DNA from 3 places in the Enterococcus wangshanyuanii genome. Region 2 is predicted to be linked to each of the others. Evidence: riboswitches for the same ligand, from Rfam matches in the RefSeq annotation. Region 2 holds a riboswitch; each other region holds the start of a gene.
What was found. A riboswitch is a leader RNA that binds a small molecule or an ion and turns the genes downstream of it on or off. The one in region 2 is predicted to bind magnesium.
Positions count from the first base shown of each region.

Region 1: it holds a riboswitch for magnesium, as region 2 does, so the genes downstream of both, CC204_RS05330 (LCP family protein) here and CC204_RS18155 (LCP family protein) in region 2, are expected to answer to the same signal.
Region 3: it holds a riboswitch for magnesium, as region 2 does, so the genes downstream of both, mgtA (magnesium-translocating P-type ATPase) here and CC204_RS18155 (LCP family protein) in region 2, are expected to answer to the same signal.

Region 1 covers NZ_CP021874.1:1,102,967-1,114,069, forward strand. Annotated here, with positions in the region: gene nusA (transcription termination factor NusA) at 1-425, opposite strand, end outside; gene rimP (ribosome maturation factor RimP) at 543-1,016, opposite strand; gene rnhC (ribonuclease HIII) at 1,301-2,230, shown strand; gene CC204_RS05325 (glycoside hydrolase family 3 protein) at 2,351-4,570, opposite strand; M-box (ykoK) riboswitch at 4,914-5,083, shown strand; gene CC204_RS05330 (LCP family protein) at 5,291-6,217, shown strand; gene CC204_RS05335 (FtsW/RodA/SpoVE family cell cycle protein) at 6,214-7,395, shown strand; gene CC204_RS05340 (FtsW/RodA/SpoVE family cell cycle protein) at 7,392-8,558, shown strand; gene CC204_RS05345 (carboxylesterase family protein) at 8,701-10,425, opposite strand.
Region 2 covers NZ_CP021874.1:3,614,050-3,625,152, forward strand. Annotated here, with positions in the region: gene CC204_RS18145 (DUF4809 family protein) at 1-60, shown strand, start outside; gene CC204_RS18150 (lysozyme) at 212-1,726, opposite strand; M-box (ykoK) riboswitch at 2,048-2,216, shown strand; gene CC204_RS18155 (LCP family protein) at 2,348-3,265, shown strand; gene CC204_RS18160 (FAD-dependent oxidoreductase) at 3,544-4,878, shown strand; gene CC204_RS18165 (helix-turn-helix domain-containing protein) at 4,868-6,244, shown strand; gene glpK (glycerol kinase GlpK) at 6,798-8,306, shown strand; gene glpO (type 1 glycerol-3-phosphate oxidase) at 8,326-10,158, shown strand; gene CC204_RS18180 (MIP/aquaporin family protein) at 10,160-10,879, shown strand.
Region 3 covers NZ_CP021874.1:1,263,488-1,274,590, reverse strand. Annotated here, with positions in the region: gene CC204_RS06090 (DUF871 domain-containing protein) at 1-660, shown strand, start outside; gene CC204_RS06085 (alpha-amylase family protein) at 653-2,665, shown strand; gene CC204_RS06080 (PTS sugar transporter subunit IIA) at 2,681-3,025, shown strand; gene CC204_RS06075 (SemiSWEET family sugar transporter) at 3,022-3,276, shown strand; M-box (ykoK) riboswitch at 3,356-3,523, shown strand; gene mgtA (magnesium-translocating P-type ATPase) at 3,987-6,599, shown strand; gene pdhA (pyruvate dehydrogenase (acetyl-transferring) E1 component subunit alpha) at 7,149-8,264, shown strand; gene CC204_RS06055 (alpha-ketoacid dehydrogenase subunit beta) at 8,267-9,244, shown strand; gene CC204_RS06050 (dihydrolipoyllysine-residue acetyltransferase) at 9,380-11,020, shown strand; gene lpdA (dihydrolipoyl dehydrogenase) at 11,028-11,103, shown strand, end outside.

The sequences.
Region 1 (11,103 bases), 1.3 Mb from region 2:
ACGATCCCTTGCATGATATCATTTTCATAAGCACTGAATTCATTGTAAATAATGTTTCTTTCTGCTTCTCTCACACGTTGTAAAATAACTTGTTTCGCTGTTTGCGCTGCGATTCGGCCAAAATCTTTCGGCGTTACTTCAAAACGGATTTTATCACCAAGCTCATAAGCCTTGTTAACTTCCATCGCTTCTTTTAACGAAACTTCCAATTGTGAATCCATCACTTCTTCAGTCACTTCTTTTACTGCATAAACATGGATATTGCCTTTTTTGCCGTCGAACTCTACTTCAACGTTTTGGGCTTGTCCATAATGTCTTTTATATGCGGAAACTAATGCTGCTTCCAACGCATCAATCACGATATCCTTAGAAATACCTTTTTCAGCTTCTAATGCATCCAATGCATTCAACATTTCTTTGCTCATTTTGTTGTCATTTCCTCCTATTGTTTAAATGAAAGATGAACGGAAGGGCGATCCTTCAGGAAAAAACCTTTCCGTAATAAGCGAAAACGGGATCGTTTTGCTTTATGAATGTCTATGTTAGAACTGGATTGCTAAACGAGCTTTGGCAATGTTTTTCCGTTCAAATGTATAGTCTTTGACTCTTGTTTTGATTTTGACTGTCAAGATCAATTGTTCTTTATCTACTGATTTTAATGTACCTTCAAATTGCTTTTCTCCCTCAACCGCTTGATAAAGAGATACATGGATATATTGGCCAACCGCTTGTTCATAATCGCTTTCTTTTTTCAACGGACGTTCTGCTCCCGGAGAAGAGACTTCCAAAAAGTACGCTTGCGGTATCGGGTCAGGATCCATAGCATCAAGTTTTTCGCTGAGTTGTTCACTGACAAGCGCGCATTCCTCAATATCAATGCCGCCATTTTTATCAATAAAGACACGGAGAAACCAGTTCTTCCCTTCCTTGACAAACTCTACTTCTACAAGTTCAAAATTTTGTTTTTCTAAGATTGGTGTGACTAACTCGGTAACAGTTTCCACAACACTACTCAAAATTTTCGCCTCCTTCAGGAATTATAGAATGAGGACTAGCGTATAAGTAAAACAGCAGTGCTTTTCCTGCCTTACCCCATTAAAAAGAGTGAGCAGAAATCCGCTCACTCCGACTAGTATCATTACTTGTAATGTATTATATCACAGAGTTTCAGAAAACTCAAATGAAGGTGATTATAAAGCCATTTCTCAACATCTGCTCGCGTTGTTTGAGTAGGAAATACACTTCACTTTTTCAGCTTTTTGATTTACTATAGAAAAGAACTCGCGAAAGGAGCCGTCTAATGTCTCAAACTCAAGTCATCAAAGTATCCAAAGATACCATCAAAAAAATGAAGTCATTTTATGAGCGCTCGCTCTTAAATAAACATGTTCCATATACAGAATTCGTAGCAAAATCAGGAACAACAACGATCACCGCCTACACCTCAGGAAAAGTGGTTTTTCAAGGTCTAGAAGCAGAAAAGATTGCTGCAAAGTGGGGAACGTCCACTGCAAGTAAAACTGCTTCTACCTCTAAAACAAAAACGACCACTTCCCTACCAGCAAATTTCAGTCAGCTTTCTGTTTTAGGCAGCGATGAAGTCGGAAACGGCAGTTATTTTGGTCCAGTAACAGTTTGCGCTGCTTATGTAGAGAAAACAATGGTAGCAAAATTAAAAGCACTCGGCGTCAAAGACTCCAAAGAGTTAACTGATCCGCAAATCAGACAGCTTGCAAATGTGGTCAAGGAATTGATCCCCTTTAAATTGTTGATCGTTGAGCCGGAAAAATACAATCAGATCCAACCAAAATATAACGCGGTCCATATGAAAGTTGCTCTGCATAACCAAGCCATCCATTTATTATTGAATGAAATCGCCCCTATTAAACCAGAAGCGATCTTGATCGACCAGTTTACTCCTGAAGCGAATTATAAAAAATATGTACGCTCAGAAAAAAATCAGGTAAGTGAAAAACTTTATTTTGTAACCAAAGGTGAGCAATATCACGTTGCCGTTGCCGCAGCTTCGATCATCAGCCGAGCAGCCTTTTTAGATGAACTAGAGAAAGAATCACAAGAATTAGGTCTAAAAGTTCCATCTGGAGCAGGCAGCACTGCCGATCAGGTTGCTGCAAAAGTTTTAAAAAAAGGCGGTATCAGCTTACTGAGCAAATACGCAAAACTCCATTTTGCAAATACCGAAAAAGCCAAAAAAATCGCTGCAAAATAAAAAAAGAGTCCTGCGCAATGTGTAAAGCATGTTTGCGTAAGACTCTTTTTCGATCAACAGTAAAGGTCGGATCAATAAACTTTTTTTATACGTCAAACCTTGACGCTTTTCTTTAACTACTCAGACAAATTTTCTTCTCTCATCAACGATCGTCTCGTCAAAATCCATACCAAACCCAAAATCATACGTATGCTCAAATTCATCTGAGTAACACTTCATATCGAGTGGGACATCTTCTTGTTGTTTTTCAACGGTCTCCATATCTGCCGGCATTTGAAACGGCAGTAATCCTGATGGTGTAAAGTCACCGCTGAAAACACTGAGGATGGCCTGAGTCTGTACACCAAAATCGACAATAATTGCATCGACATAAGGTTCAAATTCTGCAACGACCGTTGGATTTTTCAATGTCAGACTCACAATGATCGGAACATCGGGGTATTGTTTCTTCAATCGTTCCAGAGTTTCGATGTCCTGCCCATTACTTGCCGTATTTTTCTTTCCTTTATAAGAGCGATCATCACCAGCAAGACTTTCTTTCCGGGCAAATTTTGCAGTATATGGCTTGTATTGTAAACTGATCGGTAAATAACCATTGCCATTGTCTTCATTAGAATAACCATATGTTTTAGGGGACTCTAAAAATAGCCAAATAGCATCTGCCTGTTCAGGCGAATCCACCACTTGAAAATATTTTTCAACGAGGGATCGATTGACAGGATCTTTTTCAAATGCTGGTTGCGGATGACCAAACCAATCCTTTGAAGCACCAATATGCTGCTTGGGAATATACAGCTTAGCAGTTTTTTCTAAAGGTAATAGTCTATGTTTATTTTTTAGCAGTATTAAAGATTTCTGCTGTGCTTTATAGCCTGCTTCCATAAATTTCGGCTGCCCAACGATTTCCTCAGATTTTTCTGATATTAGATACGGATTTTCAAATAAACCTGTTTGAAACAGATTCTTCAACAATCTACGAGCCGAAACTTGGAATCGTTCTTTCATTGCTTGTATCCCATATTCTTTAGCACCCAGTTCAAAAGCAGCCAAAACAGGGGCAATTTCATTATTTCCGCCGAACTGATCAACGCCTGCCAAAAGTGCTTTGTAATGCCGTTCTTCCACAGTCAGCTCCTCTACTCCCCAGCTTTTTCCGCCAAGAAATTGATCGATTTGTACCGGATCAGCCGTGATCGACCAGTCTGTACAAACAACGCCACCATAACGATATTTCTCCCGTAATAAATCATTGAGAATAAATTGGCTAAAACCATTTCCGACATTTTCACCATACTTCTGATCTTGATCATAAGATATCGTATAGTACGGCATGACTGCTGCCGCTTTTTTGGTCCCCTCCTGCAAATCGAAAGCACCTTCTAGAAATGGTTTTAGATGCTCATTAAAATTATTTCCTGGATAAACCGCGTATTTTCCATAACCGTAGTGGCCATCTCGTCCAGCCTCACCACTACCGCCACCTGGCCAATGCTTGACCATGGCGTTGACACTTTCCTTGCCCCAGCCGTTTTTTGTTCCTTTAGTCGTTTGAAAACCGTCGCAATAGGCTTGAGCTAAAGCAGTGACTAATTTTACCCCTTCACCAAAAGTACCGGAAAAACGCATCCAGCGCGGCTCCGTTGCCAGATCAATCTGCGGCGATAAGGCGGTCGTGATTCCTAAGGCTCGATATTCCTGACTAGCGATTTCTCCAAATTGTTTCACCAGCTCAGGATCAAAAGCTGCTGCTAAACCCAACTGCTCCGGCCACATAGAAATCTCTCCGCCTGCTCCAGCGTTGAATTCAGTATCTGCACTTGTGCTGTGACGTGGATCTGAGCTGATATTTACTGGAATACCCGAGTCCAAGCTTTCGGCCATCGCCTGAATTTTATTCGTCCATTGGGCGGCTGCTTTAGGTGATTCTACCCTCGTCAAAAGGACATGGCGGATATGATCCTTCGTTAAAAATTCCTTTTGCTGATCCGTCAATTCAGAAATCGGTCCGTCATAGTCTGCTAGCGTCTTTCCCCCATATGTACCGGAAAACATCTGCACAAAATGATTGTCACTTCTCGATACTGTTTGATGGCGGCTATACAACATCAACCCAGCCATTTCCTCCACACTTAAGTGTGTGACTAAATCTTCGATTCTCTCTTCGATCGGCAAGCGCCAGTCTTCATATGGATCCAATCGACCATTTTTATTCAAATCTTTAAAAGCGAATCCATCCTGCTCAATCAACGTTACTCCCGAATCTGCTGCATAACCTAAGGTTGCCCCTTGATCATTTTCAACAAGTATCCAATTTTCTTGTTGTATTATTCTATAGCTCATCTAGCTTCCTCCATTTCTAAAAAATGCAAGCGTATTCTTCCACTATTCTATCTTACTCTGTTTTCAAGTTGGATGCGATACAAAATTTGAATCTTCTTTTAAACAAATCATTCTAGCTGTTATTTTTATTAAAAAATCCTAAAGAAAAAACAATTTTTTCGATTTTTACTATAGTAGACTCCAGTTGATTTTTTTCTTGATATTTCTATGTAATTAGTTGATCCATAAGTCTTCTCCATCAATCGTACCAGCGAGATTCTTTAAATAGATCATTTTACTTAGAAAAAAATTAAGTTTTGAACGATTGACTTCTGTTATTGAATTGATTATAGTTGTGGCGATCTAAATAACTTGTTAGGTGAGGCTCCTATGAAAACACAGGCTACTGCTCAAAAATGTCGAAAGACAGGCATGGGTAGGACAGGAATTGTCGAATTAAGGCTTTTCACAAAGTAGCTAAAAGCAATGCTTTTTACGTTTCATAGTGCTAAAACTCAACGATGAGAATGATGACCCTTTTTTTGTGCTGGAATCACTCCCCTTCGCTGAGTCTTTTTAAGCGAAGGTTTTTTGTTTTGGATCAGAGAAACATTTGGAGGTGAAAAATCAGCCTGATCCAAACAACATAGCCATTAAAAAGACAGTCATCCCGACATATCTGTCGATTCCTAGCGCCGCAATTTATTTGATGATCAATAAAATGATTAGCGAGGAATAACAATGAATCTAGTAAAAAAGAGTTTGATTTGTATTAGTCTTATCACTGTTTTGATTTTTACCGCTCTTGGCTGCTATGCAGTTATTGGTTTTCATCAGGGCAAAAAAATGGCTCAAACACATGTCACTAAAAGAAAAAATTCGACCTTCTCTGCAGATGAACAAACAAATTTAAAAGAGATCACGATTCTATTGATCGGTGATGACGGACGGGAAGATGACGAGGATGGCGGTCGGGCAGATACGTTGATGGTGGCACATTATAATAGCGAAACCAAACAACCAAAGCTGCTGTCGATCATGCGGGATTCTTACGTTCAAATACCTGGACACGGAGCAGAAAAAATCAATGCTGCTTACGCTTACGGTGGAGCTGAGCTGACTAAACAAGTCTTGAATACTTCTTTTGACTTGCCTATCAATTATTATATATCCGTTGATTTTCAGCATTTTATTCGTTTGATCGATGATCTGTACCCCAAAGGTGTCGAAATCGATGCAGAAAAAGAGTTGAACTTAGACAACGTCGATATAAAAAAAGGGCAACAATCAATGGATGGGAATACTTTGCTGCAATATGCCAGATTCCGTATGGATGGTGAAGGAGACTTCGGACGTGTCAGAAGACAGCAGCAAGTGATGGATGCTCTAGCAAAACAAGCTAAAAATGCAGTACCACTTTTACAGCTGCCTCAAATTGCTGGAGAAGCCGTTGGGTATTTAGACACGAATATTCCAGCTGACCTTCTGATCGATTTAGCCAAGGATTTTTTAAGCGGGAAAGTAAAACCTCTTCAAACCTTATCTGTTCCAGTTGAAGGGAGCTGGGCATTTAACGATTATACAGAAGCAGGCAGTGTTTTAGAAATCGATGAAAAGCAAAACACACAAGCGATCCACAAATTCTTAGCTGACGAGACAGATCAATGAAGACGCTAAGAAAACCCTCTAAATTCGTTTATCTGGATTTTTACCTCCTGCTCCCTTATCTTATTTTGTGTGTGATCGGTATTTTAATGGTGTACAGTGCCAGTTCTTATCAATTGCTTGATAGCCAATTAAGTCCAGCACATAAAGCATTCAAACAGACATCTTATTTTATTTTCAGCCTTGTTTGTTTAGGGTTTGTCTATCGGATCAATTTAGCTGTTTTGAGAAAGCCTGCGATTATTCGTCTGTTGCTTGGTCTGACGTTTCTCTCCTTATTTTTATTACCAGTCATCGGAACAAGCGTAGGTGGTGCCAAACGTTGGCTCAATTTAGGTATTCTTTTGTTTCAACCTTCAGAATTGGTTCCATTTATTCTCGTACTTTATCTGGCTCTTGCATTCTCAAAAACGGAAACAGTGTCGCCTTTCTCTTTCCAAACATATAAAAAGCCGATAATCGTTTCGGTCACCTTGATGTTCTTCGTCGCTTTACAGCCAAATATCGCGGGTGCTTCTATGATTTTTATTCTAGTGCTGGTTTTATTTTTGACAAGCGGATTATCCCCTTGGTTCATGTCACTCGCTTTGATAGGATTTGTTATCGCAAAGAGATTTGGAACAATGCTCTTATTGTCCTTGCCAACAGAATGGTTGCCGCAAAAGTTCAGTTATTTAGTGACACGTTTTGAAGTCATGCAAAATCCTTTTATCGATCCTATGGGCAAAGGCTTCCAAACGTCCAATGCTTATTATGCGATCCATAATGGCGGATTTTGGGGCTTAGGTTTAGGGAACAGCATTCAGAAAAAAGGCTTTTTGCCTGAACCTGACACAGATTTTATTTTTGCGATTTGCATAGAGGAACTTGGCTTGATTTTTTCTTTAGGCATGCTATTTTTAGTTTTCTTTATGGTCGCGCGTTTACTTTTATTAGGGATAAAGGCAAATTGTCTTTACTATTCTTACCTTTACATTGGCTGTGGTGTCTTGTTGCTCTTGCAAGTTTCTGTCAATGTCGGTAGTCTTTTGGGGTACATCCCGATGACTGGACTGACTTTTCCTTTCATCAGCTATGGTGGATCTAGTCTATTGATTTTGAGCCTTGTGCTAGGTGTTGCGCTGAATGTTCGTGCAAGCGAGCTGCGAGAAAAACAACGATCACGAGGTGAAAGCCAATGAAACGAATTCGGAATACATCGAATGAACGAATCAATTACGGACTTTTACTTCCAGTTTTTCTACTGATCTTAGTTGGCTTCTTGGCACAATACGGTGCTTTTATGGCTGATCCAACGATCACTGCAGTCACTCCATTACTAATAAAACAGCTGCTGTGGACACTGTTAGGAATGATTGCTATGTTTTTGACGATGCTGCTTCCAATAAAATTTTTGTGGAAAGCAACTCCTTATCTTTATTTTTCTTCCCTGATTTTGATGAGCCTGCTAGTAAAATTTCATGACCCTGTGATGGCTGTTGCTACTGGAACCAAACGATGGCTTCGGCTTGGGCCGCTCGCCTTTCAACCTTCCGAGTTTGCAAAATTAGGGTACATCCTGATGCTAGCTTACATCGTGACAAAAAGTGGCAAGTCATTCTCTTCGCTAAAAGAGGAGCTGGCTCTTTTAGGAAAACTGTTCCTCGTGAGCATCCCTATTTTTGGATTGATGTTTTATCAAAAGGATTTTGGGACTAGTTTAGTTTTTCTATCGATTTTATTTGGTATCTTACTTGTTTCAAGCTGTTCTTGGAAACTTTTAGTTCCTCTTTTTGGCAGTCTGAGCGTGCTCGGTATCAGCGCAATCCTATTAGTTTTAACGGAACAAGGGCAAAAAATACTCGCCTATTTACACTTCAAGCCTTATCAATTCGACCGTATTCATGCTTGGCTTGACCCATTTGCGTATGCGGATTCGATCGCATTTCAGCAAGCTAGAGGGTTGAGCGCGATCGGTTCAGGAGAATTAGCGGGAAAAGGTCTGACCAATTTACAGGTCTACGTCCCGGTTCGGGAATCCGATATGATCTTTACCGTTATCGCTGAAGCTTATGGATTTATCGGGAGCTGTTTCCTGCTTTTACTTTTCTTCTATCTTATATATCAAATGCTGATCTGTACTTTAGCCGCTAAGCGAGAATTTTATGCCTATATCACGACTGGAGTCATCATGTATTTTTTGTTTCATATTCTAGAAAATATCGGTTCAAATATTGGATTATTACCTTTAACTGGTATTCCGCTGCCCTTTATCAGTCAGGGAGGAACCGCTTATGTGACGAATTTTATCGCTATCGGATTGATTCTTTCCATGTTCTATCAAAATGAAAAACAAGCTCTTTGATCAGCAAATGCTGATATGAATAAAATGCCCTATCAAATTTAGCTTAAACCCGCTAAAATTGATAGGGCACTTTTTTATAGTAGGGTATGGAAATTATTTTCAACGTTTCTCAGTCTTATATTTATACGGACAACAAATCCTTCTATTCTTTATCAAAATCAGAAAGCTGCTCATACTTTTCATCCAGCCTTTTGCTAAACCAACGGCCATTCATTACTTTGCTCAACAATTCTTGCTTTTGTTTCTCTGACACTGTTGTATCCTGATCGATTGCTTCCAAAACATTTTCATAATCATAGGTTTTATGCCCCATTTTTGCTGATGCTTGTTTTTTGTCCGCATTTACAAATAAGAGATTGTCTTTCGATCCAGCTTGCCAGTCTTCCCACTTCGGCAGATTTGAACCATTCGGATCACCGTTTTTAATAAACTCAAACAAATAATTTTGGAATACTTTGCTTAACTCCTTCGCTCCTTCACTATCATACCCTGCTCCAACTAAGCCTGCATAATTTTTACTTTCCGTATCGAGCAATGGGACAAACACACCATGAAATGCGCCAAGTTTAGCCATCTCTTCTCCCACTACAGCTTTATCAGCACCGAATTCAATTTCCATGCCATAGATAGCCGCTTGATAATGCTCGTTCATTTTTTCTGCAGATTCTTGGACATTGAACAAGCTGTATAGTTGTCCGCCGTAGTTATTGATAAACGTATACTGATTGGCAATTTCAGGATCATTGTCAATTTCTCCACCTTCTAAATACTGAGAAAAATACGGGTCAAATCGCCCAAACAAGGAGAATTCCTGCTCACCAGTCAGCATCATCAAAGGAACAGAGTGATAGTTTTCTGTGTCAAATCCTTCTTTTGGAAGCACATATCCATCATTGAATAAATGCGGGAATACGCTCATCCGAATCCCTGCATTGCTCATTAGTCCAACTAGACGATCTCCGTCAAGTGCGTATAGATAATCCTTTACCTCTTCCTCTGAGCTCAGTAGCCAGTCTTTCGCTTTTGTTTCATCTTCTTTTACCCCATCTTCCACAACTAATGAAGCAATTGCTTGAGCGTATACCTCCTGACTCTTCTTCTCATCTGCAATAGTCATTCCTCCGCTAAATGAGATTGCTTTATCAAATTTCCCTTCAAATATTGGTGAAATCAGCATAGCCATCACATCACGTCCGCCAGCAGAAAAACCACTGACTGTGATATTATTTTGATCCCCGCCGAAGTTTTCAATATTTTGCTTTACCCAGTCTAAAGACTTACTTAAATCCAGCAATGTGTAATTTCCGGAATTTTCTTCTTTTGTTCCAGTTTTTAAAGCTGGAAGTGGATTAAACCCTAGTGGACCCAACCGATAATTGACGGAAACGATAATTGCATCATGCGCCTGAACAAAAGAAACCCCTGAGATCTCTTCCGCTGTCCCCGTTTGATTATTCCCGCCATGAATATAGACAAGAACCGGCAACTCTTTCTTATCATTATTCGGACGATAGATATCCAAATTCAACCCATCTTCTGAACCTATGACACCATCTGCGCTCGTTTGTAAAGCAACACTTCCAGCCTTCGTTGCATCGCGTTCACCTTCCCAAGGCTCTGGATCTGTTGGTGCTTTCCAGCGCGCTTCTTTTGTGGTTTCACCGCCGTAAGGTACACCCAACCAAATAAGTGCTTCTTCCTCTTCATAACCTTTTACTTTCCCAAAAGCTGTTTCCCGAACAACAGATGTCTCCTCATTTTTATCAGCGTTTGTCTTTTCTGTTTTAGCAGACTGAGTACACCCTCCCAATGTGATTACTGCAAGCAACAACCCAACCCAACGAATCGCTTTTTTAAATTTCTTCAAATCCCTTCCTCCTTCAAGTTTTGATCAACGTTCTAATAAATCGTAAAAACTCCTTTCTTGCTTTTTAAACAAAAAAACCTAAACCAGCTCATAGATATGAGTAGTTTAGGTTATGCCCAAAAGGTTACATTCCTGATTTTATTTTAGCATAATAAAGCAAACGTTTTCAACATATTGTTTTAAATTATCTTTTATTTATACTATATTTATCTTCATTTTTTATAATTAGATAAAATCATGATGATCATAGTGGGGTTTCTATTTTATTCAGCTTTCATTTGGATTTTTATTGAAACGCTATCTGCTCACGTTGAGCTTCTCCATCTTTTCAGGACTTTGAATAGATGGCTTTTGATATAGTGCTTTGAATTGAAGCATTGATCCTGTACTGAATGAAAGATCGATTCAAAATAATTCTTCAGCGTGAATGATGATCATATTTCATAGTATTGCCTCTCTTGTCATTTAGTAATTTGTAAGAAGAAATATAGCATAGGCAATCACTGAACATCAGTAAACACTTTGATACTGGTATTCATAAAAAAACTGAATCCTCATATATCAAGGATTCAGCTACTTTTTAAATTCTATTCTTCTTCAGCCATGAATGATGATAGCAGTTCATAGCTTTATATCTATCGTCATCTAGTAACTTGTAAGAAAAAAATACTCATAGCC
Region 2 (11,103 bases):
AAAGTCAATGAGATTTTGGTGACTATTTTTGATTTGGAAGAACTAGACATTCGTTTTTAAATAAAGTCCTGAATGATAATATAGCTGTTTACTTAAAAAAAGAGAGTTCTTATAACGTATCTCACATGAAAAATGCTGAAGATAGATATAGGAGCTCTCTTTTTGTATTTTTTGATTAGCTAATTTGTTGGATTAATTATTTTTATTGCTATTATTTTTGTAAAAATACCTGCGCATTTGTATAAGCGTTGGTATCTCCTGGGAACCAGCGTTTCAATTTAGTTGCCAATTCAACGGCGCGTTCATTATTTTCGATATTGATGATTTGTAGATAAAATTTGCCATCGCTTTGTTTGCCATAAGAAACACGAGTAGATAGAAAATATTGGCAGAATTTCTCACGTAAATTACCGCGCAAACGATTACTGATGGCTTGCCAGTCTTTTGGTAAGTTATCGATTTCGACCCAGTTGTATTTTTTATCTGCTTGAGGGACGACTTTCATGTCACGCTCATTGTAAGTAGGAATTTGCCCTTTTGTTAAGCGTAGACATTCAGACGTCATGTAGTCTGTCCATTCAGGTTTGATGCCGACGACTTTGACCATCAAATGCGTAGGATATTCGATCAAAAAGACATTGCCGTTGGTCAACATCGGCCAAGTGTTTTGGCGGACGAATTCAGCCATGCTTTTTGCACCGGATTCCAGTGGAATATCATTGATGATCGTTTTATACAAGGTCCCGTTTTTGACCTCCGGATTTTGATTGTGCCCTTGATTCATAAAGGGTTCATTAGTGATGAACCAAATCGTCCGATCCATTAGATCCTGTTCTAAGACCCAAAGATTTCCTAACGTGGGACTACTGATTAGGTATTGGTAAGGACTGCGGGATTCAGCGGTCGGTGCGACTTGACTGATCGTGTATTCTTGTCCGAGGTATTTTTTCTCTAATACACGTCTGCTCCAATGGATACTGGCATTTGTTGCAGCAGTGCTCAGTCGAACTTTTAGCCCAACGTTGAATTTAGCTGCTGGAGCTAGAGATAGGTCTTGTTCGTAGATCCATTTGCGGTAGCTTGTTTCATTGGAGCTGATCAAGACTTCATATTCAGAGCTTTCCCATTTTGAGTTAAGTGTGTGTATTTCTTCAACTTTATAATATTGATTGACACGGTTAGCTGGGATCGGTTCGTTAGAAGACCATGGAGACGTGATTTTTGCACCGCCGGACAACAACACGATATTCCCAACTTTTACTTTGCAAGGTCTGCTTGGAAAAGGAGCTTCTAAAAAAAGTGCTGCTTCTGCAGCTCTACGATTCACTAAGCCTTGTAAAATTTGTCCATTACTATAAACATATCGCTTCATCTCAGTTGCTGCTGCTTGCCATTGTTGACTATTTAGATAAGAAAGCAACGCTGAATTATATAAAATATTAGGTCCTAAATTAAAGTGAAAGCTCGCAAGTGCATCAAATTGATTTTGATTCAATTGAACTTTTACATATTTAGAGATTCCAGAAGCATGAGTCAACAGATCTTCTTTCAAGAACGCTTCTGCTTGCGCTTGTGTAATCGACATGCCTGCGTAGCCCCCTTTAGTATGTCCGTAACCGATCGTCCAGACACCAGCTGAATCTTGATAGGCAGTTAACCGCAGCCCTTCGAATTGTTTTACTAAAGTAACTCCTTTTTGTGAAATAGTCATTCCTTCATTTGCCATAATATTGTTCCTCCATTTAATATAGTTGGTTGTATCTCAAAACTAGATTTAAGATCATTTGAATCGATAGCACGTCTGCTAGAGTGGAATTCCTAAATACAGTTTATATTTTTTTAATAGAGCAGAACTATCGAGAATCTGTCGTTTTTCTTTGTGTATTCCGTTTAAAAAAAATAGACAGTAACTTTTGTTATTATTTGTTGTGGAAAGGATAGTGAGGAGCATAATCAAGTTTTGTTACAAAAACGGTAGCAAAATGAAATATTTTTTATAAAATTTAATTTGACTTTGTGAAGCGATACGCTTATAGTTTTAGATGAAATAAATACTTGTTAGGTGAGGCTCCTATGTAAACACAGGCTGCTGCTCAGAAATGTCGAAAGACAGGTACGGGTAGGACAAAAATCGTCGAATTAAGGCGTTTTTCTAAGCAGCTAAAAGCTATGCTTTTTACGTTATGTAGTGCTAAAACTCAACGAAGAGAAGAACTAGGTCGATCTGTCTGTCTTTGTGCAGTTCTCAGATAATTATCCAAGTACTTTATCCCCTTCGCTGAGTGTTCTTGGTGAAGGATTTTTCTTTTCCAAAGGAATACATGTGAGCTGTAGAAAGGAATGTACAATGAAGAAACCGATACGAATATTGATCATCACGCTATTATCTATCCTTCTTGTGATCGTAAGTGCGGGCTGTTATGCGGCAATCTCATTTCAGTCAGCAAGAGAAGAAAGTGAAGCAAAACTATCCCCGATCAATCAAAATTTTACTGGTGATGAACAAACAAGTGATAAAGAATTGACTGTTATGGTCGTAGGAAATGATTCGCGCGACGATGATGAGGATCAAGGGCGTTCTGATACGTTGATGGTTGGTCATTACGATGGTAAAACGAAGCAGCCTAAATTGATTTCTATTATGAGAGATAGTTATATGACATTTCCAGATGGCAGTCTCGATAAAATCAATGCAGCATATGCCTATGGTGGAGCGCAGATGACTAAAGAAGTATTAAACACTAATTTTGATTTACCGATCAACTATTATGTTGTGATGGATTTTAAAGAGTTTAGCGATATCATTGACGAGCTTTATCCTAAAGGCGTAAAGATCGATGCTGAGAAGGACATTAATTTAGATGGTGTCGATATTCTAAAAGGGGAACAAGTCATGGACGGCAATACTTTATTGCAATATGCCCGTTTTAGAATGGATGAAGAAGGCGATTTTGGCCGAATCAGACGACAACAGCAAGTAATGGATGCGTTGATCGATCAGTCTAAAGATTTGATCCCAATTTGGGAACTGCCTCAGGTCGCAGGAAAAATCGTTGGGAAAATCGACACCAATGTTCCGACAAGCTTGTTTATTGATTTAGCGAAGGATTTTCTGACAGGAAAAGTCAAGCCATTAGAATCACTTTCAGTTCCGATCGAAAGCAGTTGGAATTTTAATGATGATACTCCTTCCGGCAGTGTGATCGAGTTGGATGCATCTAAAAATGCCGATGCAATTCAGGAATTTTTGAAAGATACTAAATAGGGCTATTTAATAGGAGCTTGAGACAAAAGTATTTAGCTCCGAGAACCAAGGAGATACTGTATCAACTCGTTCCTCGTTGTGTTTTACAGCAATTTCGGTTTATTTCTGAAGGGTCTGCTTTTTCGCATCGATTATCTGAGTTTAGAGAACGAAACAAAACTGATTTTTAGTTTTGTTTCGCTCTCCTTTTTTGTTTTAGTTTATTTTCATGCGTTTTGGTTACGCATATGCTATTCTTTAAGAAAACGGTTTAGTAATTTTTGAAAGAAGGTCATGCAGTGAAAGTTGTGATTATTGGTGCATCATTTGCAGGTGTTTCAGCGGCTCTTACGATTCGAAAAAAATATCCCGAAGCTGTGATTTGTCTGGTTGAAAAGCAAGAGACAGTCGGTTATCTGCCAGGCGGACTGAATCTTTATTATAATGAGACTGTCGATACGGTCGAAGAGCTTCGTTTTATTTCAGAACAGCAACTGAAAGACAACAAGATTGAGCTGTTACTGGATGCGGAAGTAGTGAGTATGGACTCAAATCAGCAAGTTATCCACTATCAACAAGCAGAGCAGCTCAATATCTTATCATTCGATAAGCTGATTTTAGCTACAGGCTCTAGCCAATGGTCAACGAAAATCATGGGGAGCGATTCTGAGAAGGTGCTCAAGTATAAATTTTTACATGGAGTCAAGCAAGCGATCGCTCAGCTGGAAAATAGCAAAGAGGTTGCATTGATCGGCGGTGGTCAAATTGGTGCAGAAGCTGCGGATACGTTGTTAAGTAAAGAGATAAATGTTCATTTATATGAACGAATGGACTATCTATTATTTAAATATTTTGATCAAGAAATGATTTTACCTGTGCAACAGGAGATGGAAAAAAGAGGCGTAGTGTTTCATTTTGATGAAACGGTTGAAAAAATCGTAGAGAAGGATGATGGATTACAGATAGAAACGCAACATTCTCGTCGAACGGTCGATCGAGCTGTTTTTGCGATGAATGTCCGTCCAGATTTGTGTTATTTGGATGAGCAGATAGACATTCATACCGATCAAACGGTTTATGTGGATCATTATTTACAAACATCTCATCAAAATATTTTTGCAATAGGTGATTGTATTCAAGTACCTTACAGCTTGACGAATGAGTCTTTCTATATCCCCTTAGTAAATAATGCAGTTAGAGCTGGTGTTGTAGTTGCTCAAAATCTACTGGAACCTACGACAAAATTTATTGGCTCGATTCGTACGATCGGTACGAAGCTTGTTGATTATTATGTAGCAAGTACAGGTTTGACTGAAGCAGAAGGCCTTTTTCATGATCAGCCGATCGAAGTTGCTCATTTAAAGCAAGCGAGTTCTTTATTCTCTGGAGAAAAAGAGATTTCCGGAAAAATTATTTTTGAAAAAGAAAGTCATCGGATTTTGGGGGCTCAGTTGGTATCAAAAGCTGATATTCTGGATAAAATCAATACGCTTGCGTTAGGCATTCAGACAGAACAAACATTAGAGCAATTTTATCAAAAAGATTTTTTATACCATCCTTATTTCTCCACAGTTATGGATATCACAAATCAACTCGCGTTTACTGCCTTATGGAGTGATGCCGATGAAAACTGAAGAATTACTAGACAAAAAAGAAGCAAGAGAGATCCAAATACTGAAAAAAGTGATCTTAGCCGGCGGTCGTCTGGAAGACACTGAGCTGTTGAATCATTTAGGTGTATCAAAGGCATCTTTTGAAAGTGATTTAAAAGAATTAGGTTATTATTTAAATCCATATAGTCAAGACTGCCGCTTATTTTATGATGGACAATGGGTTTCTGTAGAAATGTCCGATCGATTTTCAGTCAGTAAAGTCGTTGATGACTATATACGGGCATCGATCAAGTTTCAGCTGATCGATCATCTGTTTCATTATCGAGAGTTTACTATGGCTCAGTTGACGACAAAATTTATGATCAGTGAATCTTCCTTATTTCGAAAAATCAAAGAGTTGAACCAGCTGCTGACTGAATTTGGTCTGAAAATCCGAAATGGACAGTTAAAAGGTGAGGAACTGCAGATTCGATATTTTTATTTTCAAGTTTATTGGTTTTTGACACCATACGAACAGCACAGGGAGCGAACCTTGACACAGCAAAATGTTCGGATCATCGAAGCACTGGAAAAAGCCCTTTCGCTCTCCTTTGAGGAGTATGGAAAACTGAAGATCAGTCTGTGGTTGACGATCAGTAAAAAAAGATTGGCAGTTCAGTCTAAAACATTTAAAGAAGTCCGAAATAAAAGCCAAAACCTTGAGCAGGATCCTTTTTTTAAAACGATTCGTTCGTTCGTATTGCGTTTTTTTAGTCGTTATCCGCTTGAGATCGATGAAGAAGAAAGTATGCTGCATTTTATTTTCTTAACAAGTATGTCTGTTTTAACGGAAACTGATTTTATTCAGTACAGCTTGGTACGTGGACGGCGAACACCGTCTTCACTAGCGGACACATTTGTTTTGGAACATGTGATTTTATACTATCGTCCACAAAAATTTTATCCTGAATTAGAAAAAAAGATTTTTTATTACTTCTCACAGATTCATAGTAGGCTTTATTTTTTTAAAGGAGAATTAGAGCTATTCGATAAGGAGAATATTTGGCAAAAAGAGCAACAATTATCCAGTCATCGTTTAGGTGAATTTGCCCATGTTCTTTTGGATAAAAGTCTTAGTTACTTGGGTGAACATTATGAGCCTGGAAATAGCTTACATGAATGGTCATTGGTGAAATATTTAAGTGTGCTTTCGATCATTGATTTTGAAATCATTGGAGAAGTCCGTGTAGGCATTGATTTAAAAATGGACTTGCTATATAAAGAAGCAATGACTCAAGTATTGGTTTTAAGCTTGAAAAATTTGAACGGCTTAACGATCGAACCGTATGATCCGAAGTACACTTACGATTTGTTGATCACCAATGTAATGAATCCGCCGGTTTACTGATCTGTTGGAGAGATTTATATATTATCCGAACTTGGATCATCGTATGATATCGATCAAATTCGTAAGAAAATCCGAGTGTATCATGGAAATAAGAAAAAAGAAGGCTGAGTGAAGTTGAAGAGAATTTTTCAGCTTCATCCTCGTCCTTAATGGATTTTTAGTAAAAACATTCATTTATTTTAAAAATAAAAAAAAAGATGACATTTTTATGAATCAATTTGCGTATATTATAAGTTCATGAAATATAAAGCGTTTTCAATTTAATTCTGAACGAGTCTGTTACACTTTTATTATCGTTTAGTTTCACGGGCTTGTCTCTCAGAAAAAAGATAAAAAATAGAAGTGGCGAAAAGCACCGTTCAATTTTTTCCTATTTTTCTGTCGAGCCAGGACGAGCCCATTACACTTTTATTGTTATCTAGTTCCACGGGCTTGTCTCTCGGAAAAAAGATAAAAAATGGAAGCGGCAAAAAAGCACCGCTTAGATTTTTTCCTATTTTTCTGTCGAGTCATGACGAGCCCATTACACTTTTATTATTTAGGAGGAATTACAATGTCAGAACAAAAGTACATCATGGCGATCGATCAAGGGACTACTTCATCACGAGCAATTATTTTTGACAAAAAAGGGAACAATGTTGGAAGTTCACAGAAGGAATTTACACAGTATTTTCCAAAAGCAGGCTGGGTCGAACATAATGCAAATGAGATTTGGAATTCAGTACAATCGGTTATTGCTGGAGCTTTGATCGAATCTGGCGTTCGCCCAACAGACATTGCTGGTATTGGGATCACTAATCAGCGTGAAACAACTGTCGTTTGGGATAAGCAGACAGGTCTTCCTATTCATAATGCAGTGGTTTGGCAGTCACGTCAATCTTCGCCGATCGCAGATCAGTTAAAAGAGGATGGACATGGTGATATGATCCATGAAAAAACTGGTTTGATCGTAGATGCTTACTTTTCTGCCACAAAAATTCGTTGGATCCTAGATAATGTCGAAGGTGCTCAAGAGCGTGCTGAAAAAGGTGAGTTGCTTTTTGGAACGATCGATACATGGCTAGTTTGGAAGCTGACAGGCGGAGAAACACACGTAACAGATTACTCGAACGCCAGCAGAACAATGCTATTTAATATCCATGACTTAGATTGGGATCAAGATATCTTAGATATTTTGAATATTCCGCGTGTGATGTTACCAAAAGCAACCTCTAACTCTGAAGTATACGGCTTAACGAAGAATTACCATTTTTATGGTAGCGAAATTCCGATTTCAGGTATGGCTGGAGACCAACAAGCAGCATTATTCGGCCAAATGGCTTTTGAACCTGGAATGGTTAAAAATACGTACGGTACAGGCTCATTTATTGTAATGAACACAGGAGAAAAACCACAACTTTCAGATAATAATTTATTAACAACGATCGGTTATGGGATCAATGGAAAAGTCTATTATGCTTTAGAAGGAAGTATTTTTGTCGCTGGTTCAGCTGTTCAATGGCTGAGAGATGGCTTAAAAATGATCCAAACAGCTGCAGAATCAGAAGCAGTTGCAAATGAATCTCATAATAAAAATGAAGTTTATGTAGTGCCTGCATTTACTGGACTGGGCGCTCCTTACTGGGATTCAGATGCTAGAGGTGCAGTTTTTGGCTTAACTCGCGGAACAACGAGAGAAGATTTCGTCAAAGCAACATTACAGTCAGTGGCTTATCAGGTACGAGATATCATTGATACGATGAAAAATGACACAGGCATCGATATCCCGATCTTGAAGGTAGATGGCGGTGCAGCCAATAACGATTTATTGATGCAATTTCAAGCAGATATTTTAAATACCTCTGTTCAAAAAGCTCAAAATCTTGAAACAACTGCCTTAGGTGCAGCTTTCTTAGCAGGATTAGCAGTTGGCTTCTGGAAAGACCTAGATGAATTAAAAGCGTTCTATGAAGAAGGACAAATTTTTGAGACAAAAATGTCTGATGCTGAACGCGATGATTTGTATGAAGGTTGGCAGCAGGCCGTTGCAGCAACGCAAATGTTTAAGCACAAATCAAAATAGAAGGAAGAGGTGAACAGTGATGACATTTTCAATAAAAACAAGAGAAAAATCGATTGAAGCTTTGAAAAACGAACAATTAGACTTGTTGATTATTGGCGGAGGAATTACAGGAGCAGGTGTTGCACTGCAAGCAAGTGCTACTGGAATGAAGACTGGTTTGATCGAAATGCAGGATTTTGCTGAAGGAACCTCTTCACGTTCTACGAAATTAGTTCATGGCGGAATTCGCTATTTGAAAAATTTTGATGTCGAAGTCGTGGCGGATACAGTGCAGGAGCGGGCGGTTGTTCAAGCCATTGCTCCTCATATCCCCAAACCTGATCCTATGCTTTTACCGATTTATGATGAGCCGAAGGCGACTTTCAACATGTTTTCAGTCAAGGTTGCAATGGATCTATATGACCGTTTAGCGAACGTGATCGGCACCAAATATGAAAACTATACATTAACAAAAGAAGAAGTCTTAGAGCGTGAGCCTCAGCTTAAACATGAAGGACTACAAGGCGGCGGTGTCTATTTAGATTTTAGAAACAATGATGCTAGACTGGTGATCGAAAATATCAAACGCGCGTCTCAAGATGGCGGAGCAATGGTTAGTAAAGTCAAAGCAGTCGGATTTATTTATGATCACGGGAAAATCAGCGGAGTCAAAGCAAAAGACTTATTAACAGGCGAAGAGTTTGAGATCAAAGCCAATATCGTGATCAATACAACTGGCCCATGGTCTGATAAAGTCCGCGGACTAGATACTAAGGAAAAAGTAACTCCGCAAATGCGTCCGACTAAAGGTGTTCACTTAGTTGTCGACAGCAGTAAGCTGTTTGTGCCCCAACCAACATATTTTGATACAGGGAAGCATGACGGCCGAATGGTCTTCGTTGTTCCAAGAGAAAAGAAAACGTATTTTGGTACGACGGATACGGACTATACGGGTGATTATGAACATCCAACAGTGACTCAGGAAGATGTAGATTACTTGCTGGAAATCGTCAATAATCGCTATCCTGAAGCAAATGTGACGATCGATGATATCGAATCAAGCTGGGCTGGACTGCGTCCGCTGATTTCTGAAAATGGTGGTTCAGACTATAATGGCGGGAACAATGGAAAGGTCTCTGACCAAAGTTTTGATCAGGTCATTGATATCGTTGAAAAATATCAGCAAAAAACGGCCACTCGTTTTGATGTAGAAAATGTCTTAAATCACTTAGAAGATTCCTTGTCTGAAAGCAAAGAAAACCCATCGGCTGTTTCTAGAGGAAGCTTGCTGGAGCGTTCTGAGGATGGTTTGTTGACCTTATCTGGCGGGAAAATCACTGATTACCGTAAAATGGCTGAAGGTGCGCTTAAAGAAATTCAACGTATCCTAAAAGACGAATTTAACAAAACTATTGAGCTGATCGATTCGAAAACATATGCAGTCTCTGGTGGAGATATCGATGCTGCTAATGCTGAAACAGAATTGAAAGCGTTAGCAAAACATGGCGTTGAGCAAGGATTACCTGAGGAGGATGCAGAATATCTCGCTCATTTATATGGCTCAAACGTGACACAGCTTTTTGAAAAAATTTCTGAGACAACACCAGTGGATGGTTTGACTTTAGCAGAAACCTTAGGATTGCATCATGCACTTGAAAATGAAATGACGTTGACTCCTTCTGATTATCTCATTCGCAGAACGAATCATTTGTTGTTTATGCGAGATACACTGGACACAGTCAAACAAGGGGTTATTTCTGAAATGGCCAATTACTATGATTGGTCCGAACAACAAAAAGCAGGTTATGAACAAGAATTGAATCAACTAATAGCGGAATCTGATTTAACGACATTGAAAGAAGGAGCGAAGTAAAATGGATACTTCTAGTATGACACAGATTTTTAGTGAGTTTTTAGGAACAATGATTTTGATTCTTTTAGGTGATGGTGTCTGTGCAGCTGTTAATCTGAAAAAAAGTAAAGCAGAAGCTTCCGGCTGGATCGTGATTGCTTTTGGTTGGGCAATGGCGGTAACGATGGCGGTTTATATCTCTGGATTTATGGGACCGGCGCATTTGAATCCTGCTGTAACGATCGCAATGGCTATGGCTGGCAATTTTGAATGGGGATTAGTTGTTCCATTCATCATTGCGCAGGTTCTAGGAGCTGTTGTTGGCGCATTCTTAGTTTGGTTGGCCTATTTGCCTCACTGGAATCAAACAGAAGATCAAGGAGCTGTGTTAGGGACATTCGCGACAGGACCTGCGATTCGTAACTATCCGGCAAATATGATCACAGAAATTATTGGTACATTTGTTTTAGTTTTAGGACTGCTGTCATTTTCACAAAATACTATCACTGATGGTTTGACTCCTCTGATCGTTGGTGCCTTGATTTTAGCGATCGGTCTATCTCTTGGTGGACCAACAGGCTATGCGATCAATCCAGCGCGTGACTTTGGTCCGCGTTTAGCCCATCAATTACTACCGATTTCAACAAAGGGAACTTCTGACTGGGCGTATTCATGGGTACCGATCGTCGGACCTGTTATCGGGGCAGTGATCGCTGCTGGTGTATACATGTTGATGGTTTAATGAAAGAATAAAATAAAATGAAAAGCCTGACGCAAAACTAAAAAAATAGTTTTGTTTCAGGCTTTGATTTTGAATGCATGAGCTAAACGCTTTTTTATCTCAGACTCTTTTTCATGCAAAGTATTTCAGTGGCTTGAATAAAATGAGGGACCATGAATTTTTAATGAAAATAACGATATTTTATTTACAAGCTATTGATTTTTCTGTACTCTTAAAAGTGAAAA
Region 3 (11,103 bases), 1.5 Mb from region 2:
TATCCTCAACGTTTTACAGGGTTAGATTATGAGTACTTTATCAAATGTTCTGAAAAATATAAAGCATTGGGTTTAAGAACGGCCGCATTCGTTAATTCTCACGAAGCAAAACACGGACCGCATCCATATACGGATGGCTTGTGTACACTTGAATCGCATCGTGATCTAGCGATTACGCTTCAGGCAAAACATTTGATCGCAACAGGCTTGATCGATGATATCATCGTAGCGAATGCATTTGCTTCAGAAGCGGAATTAAAAGCTTTGAGTCAGCTGTTGACGAATCAAGTACAATTTGACGTGATTTTCGCTGAAGGAGCAACGGAATTAGAAAAAGAAGTTGTTTTAAATCATCAGCACTTTAATCGTGGTGATATCAATAGTTACAGTATCCGCTCAACGTTCGTTAAGCTAGAGTATCAAAGTAGTGACATCCCTGCGAATAATACCGCAGAACAAGTTATAAAAGGAGATATTACGATCGGCAATAATTCGTTTGGACAGTATAAAGGTGAACTGAATATTGTAAAACAATCTATGCCAAATCATGCTGGAGAGAAAAATGTTGTAGCTAAAATTGTTCCCGATGAACTCTTTTTACTCCCTTATATCAAGCCTTGGTCAAAATTTCAGTTTCGGGAGGCAGGTCAAAATGAGTAAGTTAGCTTCACGACAAATTCATTTAGATTTTCATACACCTGCCTTGCCTTTTGAACTTGGTAAAAATTTTGACAAAAAAATATTCCAGCAAACCTTGTTGAAAGCTGAAGTTAACTCGATTACATTAACGGGTAGATGTCACCATGGGCATATTTATTATCAAACAAAACTGCCGGCAAAGCATCCTCAAATGAAAAAAGATTTCCTGATGGAGCAAGTCGATGCTTGTCATGAGATCGGGATCAATGCACCTATTTATTTAAGTGTTGGTTGGGATGCTTACGCTGCAGATCATCATCCCGAATGGCTGGAAAGAAAAGCTGACGGAAGTATGTACGGGTTTGAAGACTATGGGCAACTAAAGCCAGGCTGGAAAACATTATGCTTTAACACCCCCTATCTAGAGTATCTAAAAGAACAGATCCAAGATACGATGCAGCATTTTGGAGAGAAATTGGATGGCTTATTCTTTGATATTGTTTGGCAGGATGATTGCTGTTGTAATGACTGTATCAAAAAAATGTTGGACCAAGGTTATGATCCTGAAAGTGAATCTGACCGTCTAGCTTTTGCTAAAGAAACAGAACAGTATTTAAAGACGGAAATTCACCATACGATCAGAAATCTAGATCCTGATTGTCCAATTTTTTTCAATGAAGGGAATATTTTACCAAGTATTCGTCCAAATCTTGAGCAATACAGTCATTTAGAGATTGAATCATTACCTAGTGGAGAGTGGGGTTATCAGCATTTTCCGACGATTGTCCGCTATGCCAAAAATTTAGGGAAAGAATATTTGGGGATGACTGGGAAGTTTCATAAGGTTTGGGCTGACTTTGGCAGCTATAAGAATCAAGCTGCGTTAGAGTATGAAACATTTTTGGCTCTAGCTCATGGTGCAAAGTGTTCTATTGGTGATCAGATGTATCCCGATGGAACATTACAGGAAGCAACCTATACGTTGATCGGGGCTGTTTACGATCAAGTCAAAGAATTAGAGAGCTACTCTTTAAATAGTCAAGCAATCACTGAAATAGCTATCTTACATCCTGGAATTGTTGCTGCCAGCAAGGAGAAAGTGGATTTGTCCTTGGCTGGAGCAGTTAATATGCTGAATGAAGCCCATTATCAATTTGATATTGTGGATCAGTGGATGGATTGGACTCCATATAAACTATTGATTTTACCGGACAAGCTTGTTTTAACACAGGATTTAGCTGAAATGATCGAGGGATATGTTGAACAAGGCGGAAAAATTTTAGCAAGTTATCATAGCGGATTGATCAAAGGAGAACGATTTACTCAAAGCTTGGGACTTATTTTTACAGGAGAACATGGAACAACACCGATGTATGGCTATTTTGATTCAGATCTATTTTCTAAATTGCCTCAAGGTGAACTTGTTATGCACGGCCAAGGAACGATCGTTCAGGCAGTTGCTGCTAATGTTAAAGGAGAAGAAGCGGCACCTTTAGTAGAACGAAAGTATCACCATTACTATTCACATTTTCAAGCTCCTGTTGGAGAAAAAACGGGTAATCCTGTTGTTACAATGAATGACCAAACGATGTATTACACATTTCCGTTATTTGAAATGTATAAAGTACAAGGAGTAAAAGCCTATAAAGAATTGATTCTAGCTGGGATCGATCATTTATTAAAAGGTGAAAAAGTGATCAGCAGCGAGTTACCAACATCAGCAGATGTGATTTTGAATCATCAGGCATCAGAAAAAAGACTGATTTTGAATTTACTGCATTATATTCCAGAACGTCGGGCGCTGACCTTAGATACGATCGAAGATAAAATTCCACTATATAATCAGCGGGTCGAATTAGATCTATGTATAATTAGGAATAAAATAAGTCTAGATAATCTGATCATCAAACAAGTGAATCAAGTAAAATCAAATCAGTCTTTAGCTTTTGAAATAGTAGAAGACAAGGTGATCTTTACAGTACCAAAAATTGTTGGCTATGAAGTGATCGCTATTAATTATGAATAGAAAGAAGTGAGTGGAATGGATGGATTAGAATTAGTTGCATTTAATATTATCAGTACAGTTGGAACGGCGAAGTCAAAGCTGATGGAAAGTATGTCTTGCTCTAGAAACGGTCAGTTTGTCGAAGCTGAAATATTGATCAATGAAGCAAATGAAGCTTTACAGGCTGGAGAAAAGGAGCACTTCACAGTGATCACAAAAGAAGCAAAGGATAAAAAAAGCGAACTAACCTTACTTTTTATCCATGCGGAGGACCAGTTGATGACGACCGTTGTGTTAAGAGATCTGGCGAATGAATTACTGGAAATGAATAAGAATTTTTATGAATTGAAACAAAAAGTTGAAGAGCTAGAGAAGAAATGATCACGTTATTAGGTATAATTGCAGGAATCTGCACGAGTATATCCTTTATTCCGCAAGCAATCCAAACGATCAAAACAAAAAACACCGAAGGGATTTCATTGATTACGTATATTCTATTTTTCATAGGGGTTTCTTCATGGGTTGTGTACGGAGCATTGAAATGGGATCTGGCGGTATTACTGACAAATGTTGTAACATTGGTTCCTTGTTCAGTTATTTTAGGCTTGAAACTGAAGTCTTTATATCTATAAATCTTTTTCTGAAAATTTATTTTTTGTTTTCTTTTGACAATAGTACAAATATGAACTATGATAGTTAAGGATAAAAAAACTGAATAATTGTTAGGTGAGGCTCCTATATGGACACAGGCTGCTGCCGCGAAAGAATCGAGAGACTCTTAGTTGGTTGAACAGGAATGATCGTGAAGGTCATTCATAACGTAGCTGATAAGAAATTATCTACGCCCTATAGTGCTAAAGCTCAACGATAGAGATACTTTTATTAAAGTTGCTATTTTCACGCACACTCTATTGTTGAGTGTGCGTTTTGTTGTTTTACACAGATTGCTTTGCAATCTGTGTAAAACAATACAAGGCGATTGAAAAGAGCGTTGTGACCTAAGTTTGAATCACTATGATTGGCTGCGGAGCAGACAGAATAGATGATGAAAAATCCAAAACAGTTAATAACATCGAGCTAGCAGAGAAAAAACAGCACAACCAACCACCTCAACAATTATTGAAAAGTTCCATCGTTTTATCTAAAAAAACATTAAAAGAGAGGAAGAGTCACATGGAAGACCCCAGTCATTCGAGCAATAAAATAAATGTAGCCTTCATCTTAGAAACGATGGAATCAAGCAGAACTATTCCTTCCACTTTCTAAAAAGATGAAGCGGGCAAAATTTTCTATTTCATAATAATAGAAAGCTTACCCCTTACGTTAGAGGAGGAAAAAGGAAATGATGAACAAAAAATCAGCAGAATTGAAAAAAGTAACCAAAGATCAAGAACTAAGAAAATTAGCAATGTTATCTGAGCGGGAATTGATGATGGAACTTCGTACTTCTGAAAAAGGCCTGTCAGAAGAAGATGCTAGAAACCGTTTAGAAGAATATGGACCAAATGAAGTTTCAGCTCAAAAACCAACGCCGGCAATTATTATGTTTTTAGAAGCATTTAAAGACCCGTTTGTTTATGTATTGGCCTTATTGATGGTCGTTTCAACTGCAACAAAAGACTTTGAAGCGGCAATCGTTATGGGGATCATGATTTTAGCCAGTGTGATCATCGCATTTATTCAAGAATATCGTTCTCAAAAAGCCAGCTTGAATTTAAAAGAACTGATCGAAAATACGACAGCTGTCACGCGTGAAGGTCAAGTCAAAGAGATTCCAATGGATGAAGTAGTGCCAGGAGATATCGTAACCTTGGCAACAGGAGATATGATCCCAGCGGATGCCGTATTGATTTGGACCAAGGATTTATTTATCAATCAATCTTCACTAACAGGTGAATCAATGCCGGTAGAAAAATTTGTTGACGCAGGGATCGACAAAAATTCTGATACTGTTTCCGCGCTGGATATGCAGGATTTGATCTTTATGGGCACCGATGTTTTAAGTGGACAAGGAAAAGCCATTATTTTAAAAACAGGTCAAAATACCTTTTTTGGAGATATTGCTAAGAATGCGACAACGCAACGTGGTAAAACCTCTTTTGATATCGGATTGACCAAAGTCAGCAAGTTTTTATTACGGATGGTCATGGTACTATTTCCAGTAGTATTTTTGATCAATGGGATAACCAAAGGTGAATGGGGCGATGCGTTTTTCTTTGCCATCGCAGTTGCTGTAGGCTTAACTCCTGAAATGCTGCCAATGATCGTGACAAGTAATTTAGCAAAAGGTGCGTTGAGCTTGTCAAAACATAAAGTGATCGTAAAAGAACTGCCGTCTATTCAAAACTTAGGCAGTATGGATATTTTATGTACGGACAAGACAGGAACGATCACAGAAGATCGTGTTGTGTTAGTACAGCATTTAGATCCACTAGGTGAGATCAATGATCAAGTGTTAGATATGGCTTTTTTGAATTCTCACTATCAAACGGGCTGGAAAAATTTAATGGATATCGCGGTAATCAATTTTTATGAGGAAAATAAAGTTGAAAGTCCTTATAAGAAAGTGACGAAACTAGATGAAATTCCGTTTGACTTTTCTCGTCGTCGTTTGACTGTCGTGGTAAATGCGGACGGCCACCAATTTATGATCACTAAAGGTGCTGTGGAGGAAATGGAAGCAGTTTGTACACATGCTGAGATCAATGGCGAAATTGTTCCATTGACACCAGAACTTCAAGATAGAATGCGCGAAGTGAATATCCGTATGAATGAACAAGGGATGCGCGCAATAGCTGTGGCAGTAAAAATGGATGTTCATAGTGAAGCGGTTTATAGCGTAAACGATGAACAAGGAATGACTTTGATCGGTTTTATGGGCTTTTTAGACCCAGCTAAAAAATCTGCGATCACAGCGATCAAGTCTTTACATGAACATGGAGTCAACGTAAAAGTATTGACTGGAGACAACGATATCGTTGCAAAAAAAGTTTGTCGAGATGTTGGGATCGAAGTCTCACACGTTGTGCTTGGTTCTGAAATCGACAATATGTCTGATGCACAAATGAAAGAAGAAGTCGAAAAGACGAATTTGTTTGCTAAATTAAATCCGATGCAAAAATCAAGGATCATTGAAACTCTACAAGGAAATGGTCATACGGTAGGATTTATGGGAGACGGTATCAATGATGCCCCAGCATTACGTAAAGCGGATGTGGGTATTTCTGTTGATACAGCTGCAGATATTACAAAAGATGCAAGTTCGATCATTTTACTAGAAAAAAGCTTAAATGTATTAGAAAACGGAGTCATCGAAGGCCGCAAAGTTTTCAGTAATATGATGAAGTATATCAAAATTACGATCAGTTCCAATTTTGGTAATGTCTTTTCCATTTTGATCGCTAGCGCCTTTTTACCATTTTTACCAATGGTATCTATTCAACTATTGATTCAAAATTTGATTTATGATATCGCACAACTTGCGATCCCATGGGACAACGTAGATGAAGAAGATTTGTTGAAACCAGTTAAATGGGAAACAAACGGTTTGATGAAATTCACGTTATGCATAGGACCTGTCAGCAGTATTTTCGATATTATGACGTATTTGGTAATGTGGTTTGTCTTTAGTGCTAATACGGTTGGCAGCCAACAGTTATTCCAAACAGGTTGGTTCGTCGTTGGATTAGTGAGCCAAACATTAGTTGTTCAAATGGTACGAACAAGAAAATTACCGTTTATTCAAAGCATTGCATCACCTGCTGTGATCCTTTCCAGCTTAGGAGCAGTTCTGATGGGATTTGTGATCGTTTTGACACCGATTCGGGACGTTTTCGACTTTGTGAAACTTCCAGCTAATTACTGGGGCTGGTTTATTTTGATCATTGTACTATATTTGATCACTGTAGAAATCGCCAAACGAATTTATATCCATCTGACCAAAGAGTGGATCTAAAAATTAAAAGTAACCAATTGAATTTTTAAGTGAAGCATTTCGTTCAAACACTTATTAAGGAAATAAATGAAATTTAAGCGCTAATAACGAAATATTTCAACGATCAGATTCAATATATTCGTGAAATTTATTTAAATAGAGAATAAACGATTAAAACATTCGTTTTTTAAGGATATAAGAGAGACAGAAGAAGTTTCTCCTATATCCTTTTTTTGCCGCTTGAAACAAATTTTAGAAAAGAATTTCTGACTTGTCTTTTATCTGTAGCATAACAATATAGCAGACGACTATAACAGAGGCTTGTCAAAGGATATGATTCCGAAAGCTTTTTATAAAACGGTTTCTTCTTTGTGATGTTTATCACTAACCTTTGATATGAAAGGTTTTCGGTATTTTTGTGAAATTTTGACAAATACTAACTTTTTACTTGCGCTTTTGATCGATTAGTGATAATTTGTAAGTGTAGTCGATAAAAAGTAATACAGTTTTAGATGCTGTTTTATTTTTATTCGAAAAAAAGAAACGTAACAGAGAGGATTGTGTGACAAAATGGCAAAGGCAAAGAAACAAAAACCTATTGACTTTAAAGCACTTATGGAAAAAGTCGACGCAGATTTCCCAACATTTCAAGTTTTAGATAAAGATGGGAAAATCGTAAACAAAGATGCTGTACCGGATTTATCAGATGACGAACTAGTAGAATTAATGACTCGTATGGTTTGGTCACGTGTGTTAGACCAACGTTCAACTGCCTTGAACCGTCAAGGTCGTCTAGGATTCTTCGCTCCAACTGCTGGACAAGAAGCAAGCCAGTTAGCAAGTCAATTCGCAATGGAAAAAGAAGATTACCTATTACCAGGTTACCGTGATGTGCCTCAATTGGTTCAACATGGCTTACCATTGGCTGAAGCTTTCCTTTGGTCTCGTGGACATGTAGCGGGTAACCACTACGCTCCTGAGTTGAATGCTTTACCACCACAAATCATCATCGGCGCACAATACATCCAAGCAGCAGGAGTTGCTTTAGGAATGAAAAAACGCGGCAAGAAAAATGTTGTCTTCACTTATACAGGTGATGGCGGTTCTTCACAAGGTGACTTCTATGAAGCAATCAACTTTGCTGGTGCTTATCATGCAAATGGTGTCTTCATCATCCAAAACAATGGTTTTGCGATTTCAACACCACGTGAAAAACAAACTGCAGCGAAAACTTTAGCACAAAAAGCTGTCGCAGCAGGAATCCCAGGAATCGTCGTTGACGGAATGGATCCATTAGCTGTTTATGCGATTGCTAAAGAAGCACGCGAATGGTCTGCAGCAGGTAATGGTCCTGTCTTGATCGAAACATTAACTTACCGTTATGGTCCACATACATTATCAGGTGACGATCCAACTCGTTACCGTTCAAAAGACATGGATGACGAATGGGTACAAAAAGATCCATTAGTTCGTTTCCGTAAATATCTAGAAGACAAAGGTCTATGGTCTGAAGAAAAAGAAAACGAAGTAATCGAAAAAACAAAAGAAGAAATCAAAGTAGCAATTGCAGAAGCAGATAAAGTTCCAAAACAAAAAGTATCTGATTTCTTGAAAAACATGTTTGAAGTTCAACCTCAAAATATCAAAGAACAAATTGCATTCTACGAAGCGAAGGAGTCGAAATAATCATGGCACAAAAAACAATGATCCAAGCAATTACAGATGCCTTAGCTCTTGAAATAGAGAAAGACGAAAACGTACTAGTCTTTGGTGAAGACGTTGGTAAAAACGGCGGAGTTTTCCGTGCAACTGAAGGCTTACAAGAAAAATTTGGCGAAGACCGTGTTTTCGATACTCCTTTAGCGGAATCTGGAATCGGCGGTTTAGCATTTGGTTTAGCTTTAGAAGGTTACCGTCCAGTTCCTGAAATCCAATTCTTTGGATTCGTATTTGAAGTCTTTGACGAAATCGTTGGTCAAATGGCTCGTACACGTTACCGTATGGGCGGTACTCGCAACATGCCTATCACAGTTCGTGCGCCTTTTGGTGGAGGCGTTCATACACCAGAACTTCACTCAGATAACTTAGAAGGATTGATCGCTCAATCTCCAGGTATCCGTGTGGTTATCCCATCAAACCCATATGATGCAAAAGGACTATTGATTTCTTCTATTAGAAGTAACGATCCAGTTGTTTATTTAGAGCACATGAAACTTTACCGTTCATTCCGTGAGGAAGTGCCGGATGAAGCATATGAAGTTCCTTTAGATAAAGCGGCTGTGACTCGTGAAGGTACAGACGTATCGATCATCACTTACGGTGCAATGGTTCGTGAAGCAATTAAAGCTGCTGACAACTTAGCAAAAGACAATATTTCTGCTGAAATCATTGACTTACGTACTGTAGCTCCTTTAGATGTAGAAACGATCATCAAATCAGTTGAAAAAACAGGTCGCGTAGTCGTTGTTCAAGAAGCACAAAAACAAGCTGGCGTTGGTGCTATGGTTGTTTCTGAAATTTCTGAACGTGCTGTATTATCATTAGAAGCGCCAATTGGCCGTGTATCTGCTCCAGATACAATCTTCCCATTTGGACAAGCAGAAAACATTTGGTTGCCAAATGCTAAAGATATCGAAGCGAAAGCAAGAGAAATCGCAGAATTTTAATTAGAAACTGAATAGATTTGCTCTAAACGGCATGCCTAAATTTTCACGTGAATTTTTCATGTGGAAATTTAGAGCTGTTGTTTTCCGCAATTTGCGAGTTAAACAGATACGATAAAGGAAGGGAAGGCTTAAAAAATGGCTTATCAATTTAAATTACCAGATATTGGTGAAGGTATTGCAGAAGGCGAAATCGTAAAATGGTTCGTTAAAGCAGGAGATACCATCAATGAAGATGATACATTATTAGAAGTTCAAAACGATAAATCTGTAGAAGAGATTCCATCTCCAGTTACAGGAACAGTTAAATCAATCGTCGTACCAGAAGGCACAGTAGCAAACGTTGGAGATGTCTTGATCGAAATCGATGCACCTGGACATCCTGAAAATGATGCAGCACCTGCAGCTCCGGCTCAAGAACAAACGCCTGCACAACCAGCAGCGACTCCAGAAGCACCAGCAGCTGATAATGGCGGCGGTGTGTTCCAATTTAAATTACCAGATATCGGTGAAGGTATTGCAGAAGGCGAAATCGTAAAATGGTTCGTTAAATCAGGCGATACAATCAACGAAGATGATACATTATTAGAAGTTCAAAACGACAAATCTGTAGAAGAAATCCCTTCACCAGTTACAGGAACAGTTAAAAACATTGTTGTTCCAGAAGGTACAGTAGCAAACGTTGGAGATGTATTGATCGAAATCGATGCACCAGGACATAATTCTGCACCAAGTGCATCTGCTCCTGCAGCAAGTGCACCTGCTCAAACAGAACAAGCAGCTCCTGCACCAGCAGCATCAACAGGTGTTGTGGCAGCAGCAGATCCAAACAAACGCGTCTTGGCTATGCCATCAGTACGTCAATTTGCTCGTGAAAAAGATGTTGATATCACACAAGTTGCACCAACAGGAAAAGGCGGCCGTGTCACAAAAGCGGATATCGAAGCCTTCATTTCTGGTGGTGGACAAGCAGCAGCGCCAGCACAAGCTGAACAAACTGCCGCAACTCCAGCAGCAACAGAAACAGCAGCTGCACCAAAAGCTCCTGCAAAACCATTTGTATCTGATTTAGGTGAAGCTGAAACACGCGAAAAAATGACACCAACACGTAAAGCAATCGCAAAAGCAATGGTCAACAGCAAACACACTGCACCGCACGTTACGTTGCATGATGAAGTTGAAGTGTCTAAATTATGGGATCACCGTAAGAAATTCAAAGATGTGGCAGCTGCGAATGGTACAAAATTAACATTCTTACCATACGTTGTAAAAGCATTGACAGCAACTGTTCAAAAATTCCCGATCTTGAATGCTTCAATCGATGATGCAGCACAAGAAATCGTTTATAAAAACTACTATAACATTGGTATCGCAACAGATACTGATCATGGTTTATATGTACCAAATGTTAAAAATGCGAATACGAAGAGCATGTTCGCAATTGCAGATGAAATCAACGAAAAAGCAGCTCTTGCAATCGATGGTAAATTAACTGCTGCGGATATGCGTGATGGTTCAATCACGATCAGTAATATTGGTTCAGTTGGCGGCGGCTGGTTCACACCAGTGATCAACTACCCTGAAGTTGCAATTTTAGGGGTTGGTACAATCGCTACTCAACCAGTTGTAAATGCAGACGGAGAAATCGTTGTTGGACGTGTCATGAAACTTTCAATGAGTTTTGACCACCGTATCGTTGATGGTGCAACTGCTCAAAAAGCAATGAACAACATCAAGCGTTTATTAGCTGATCCAGAATTATTATTAATGGAAGGATGATTATCAGATGGTAGTAGGAGATTTCGCCATTGAATTAGATACAGTCGTAATTGGTTCAGGCCCTGGAGGATATGTTGCAGCGA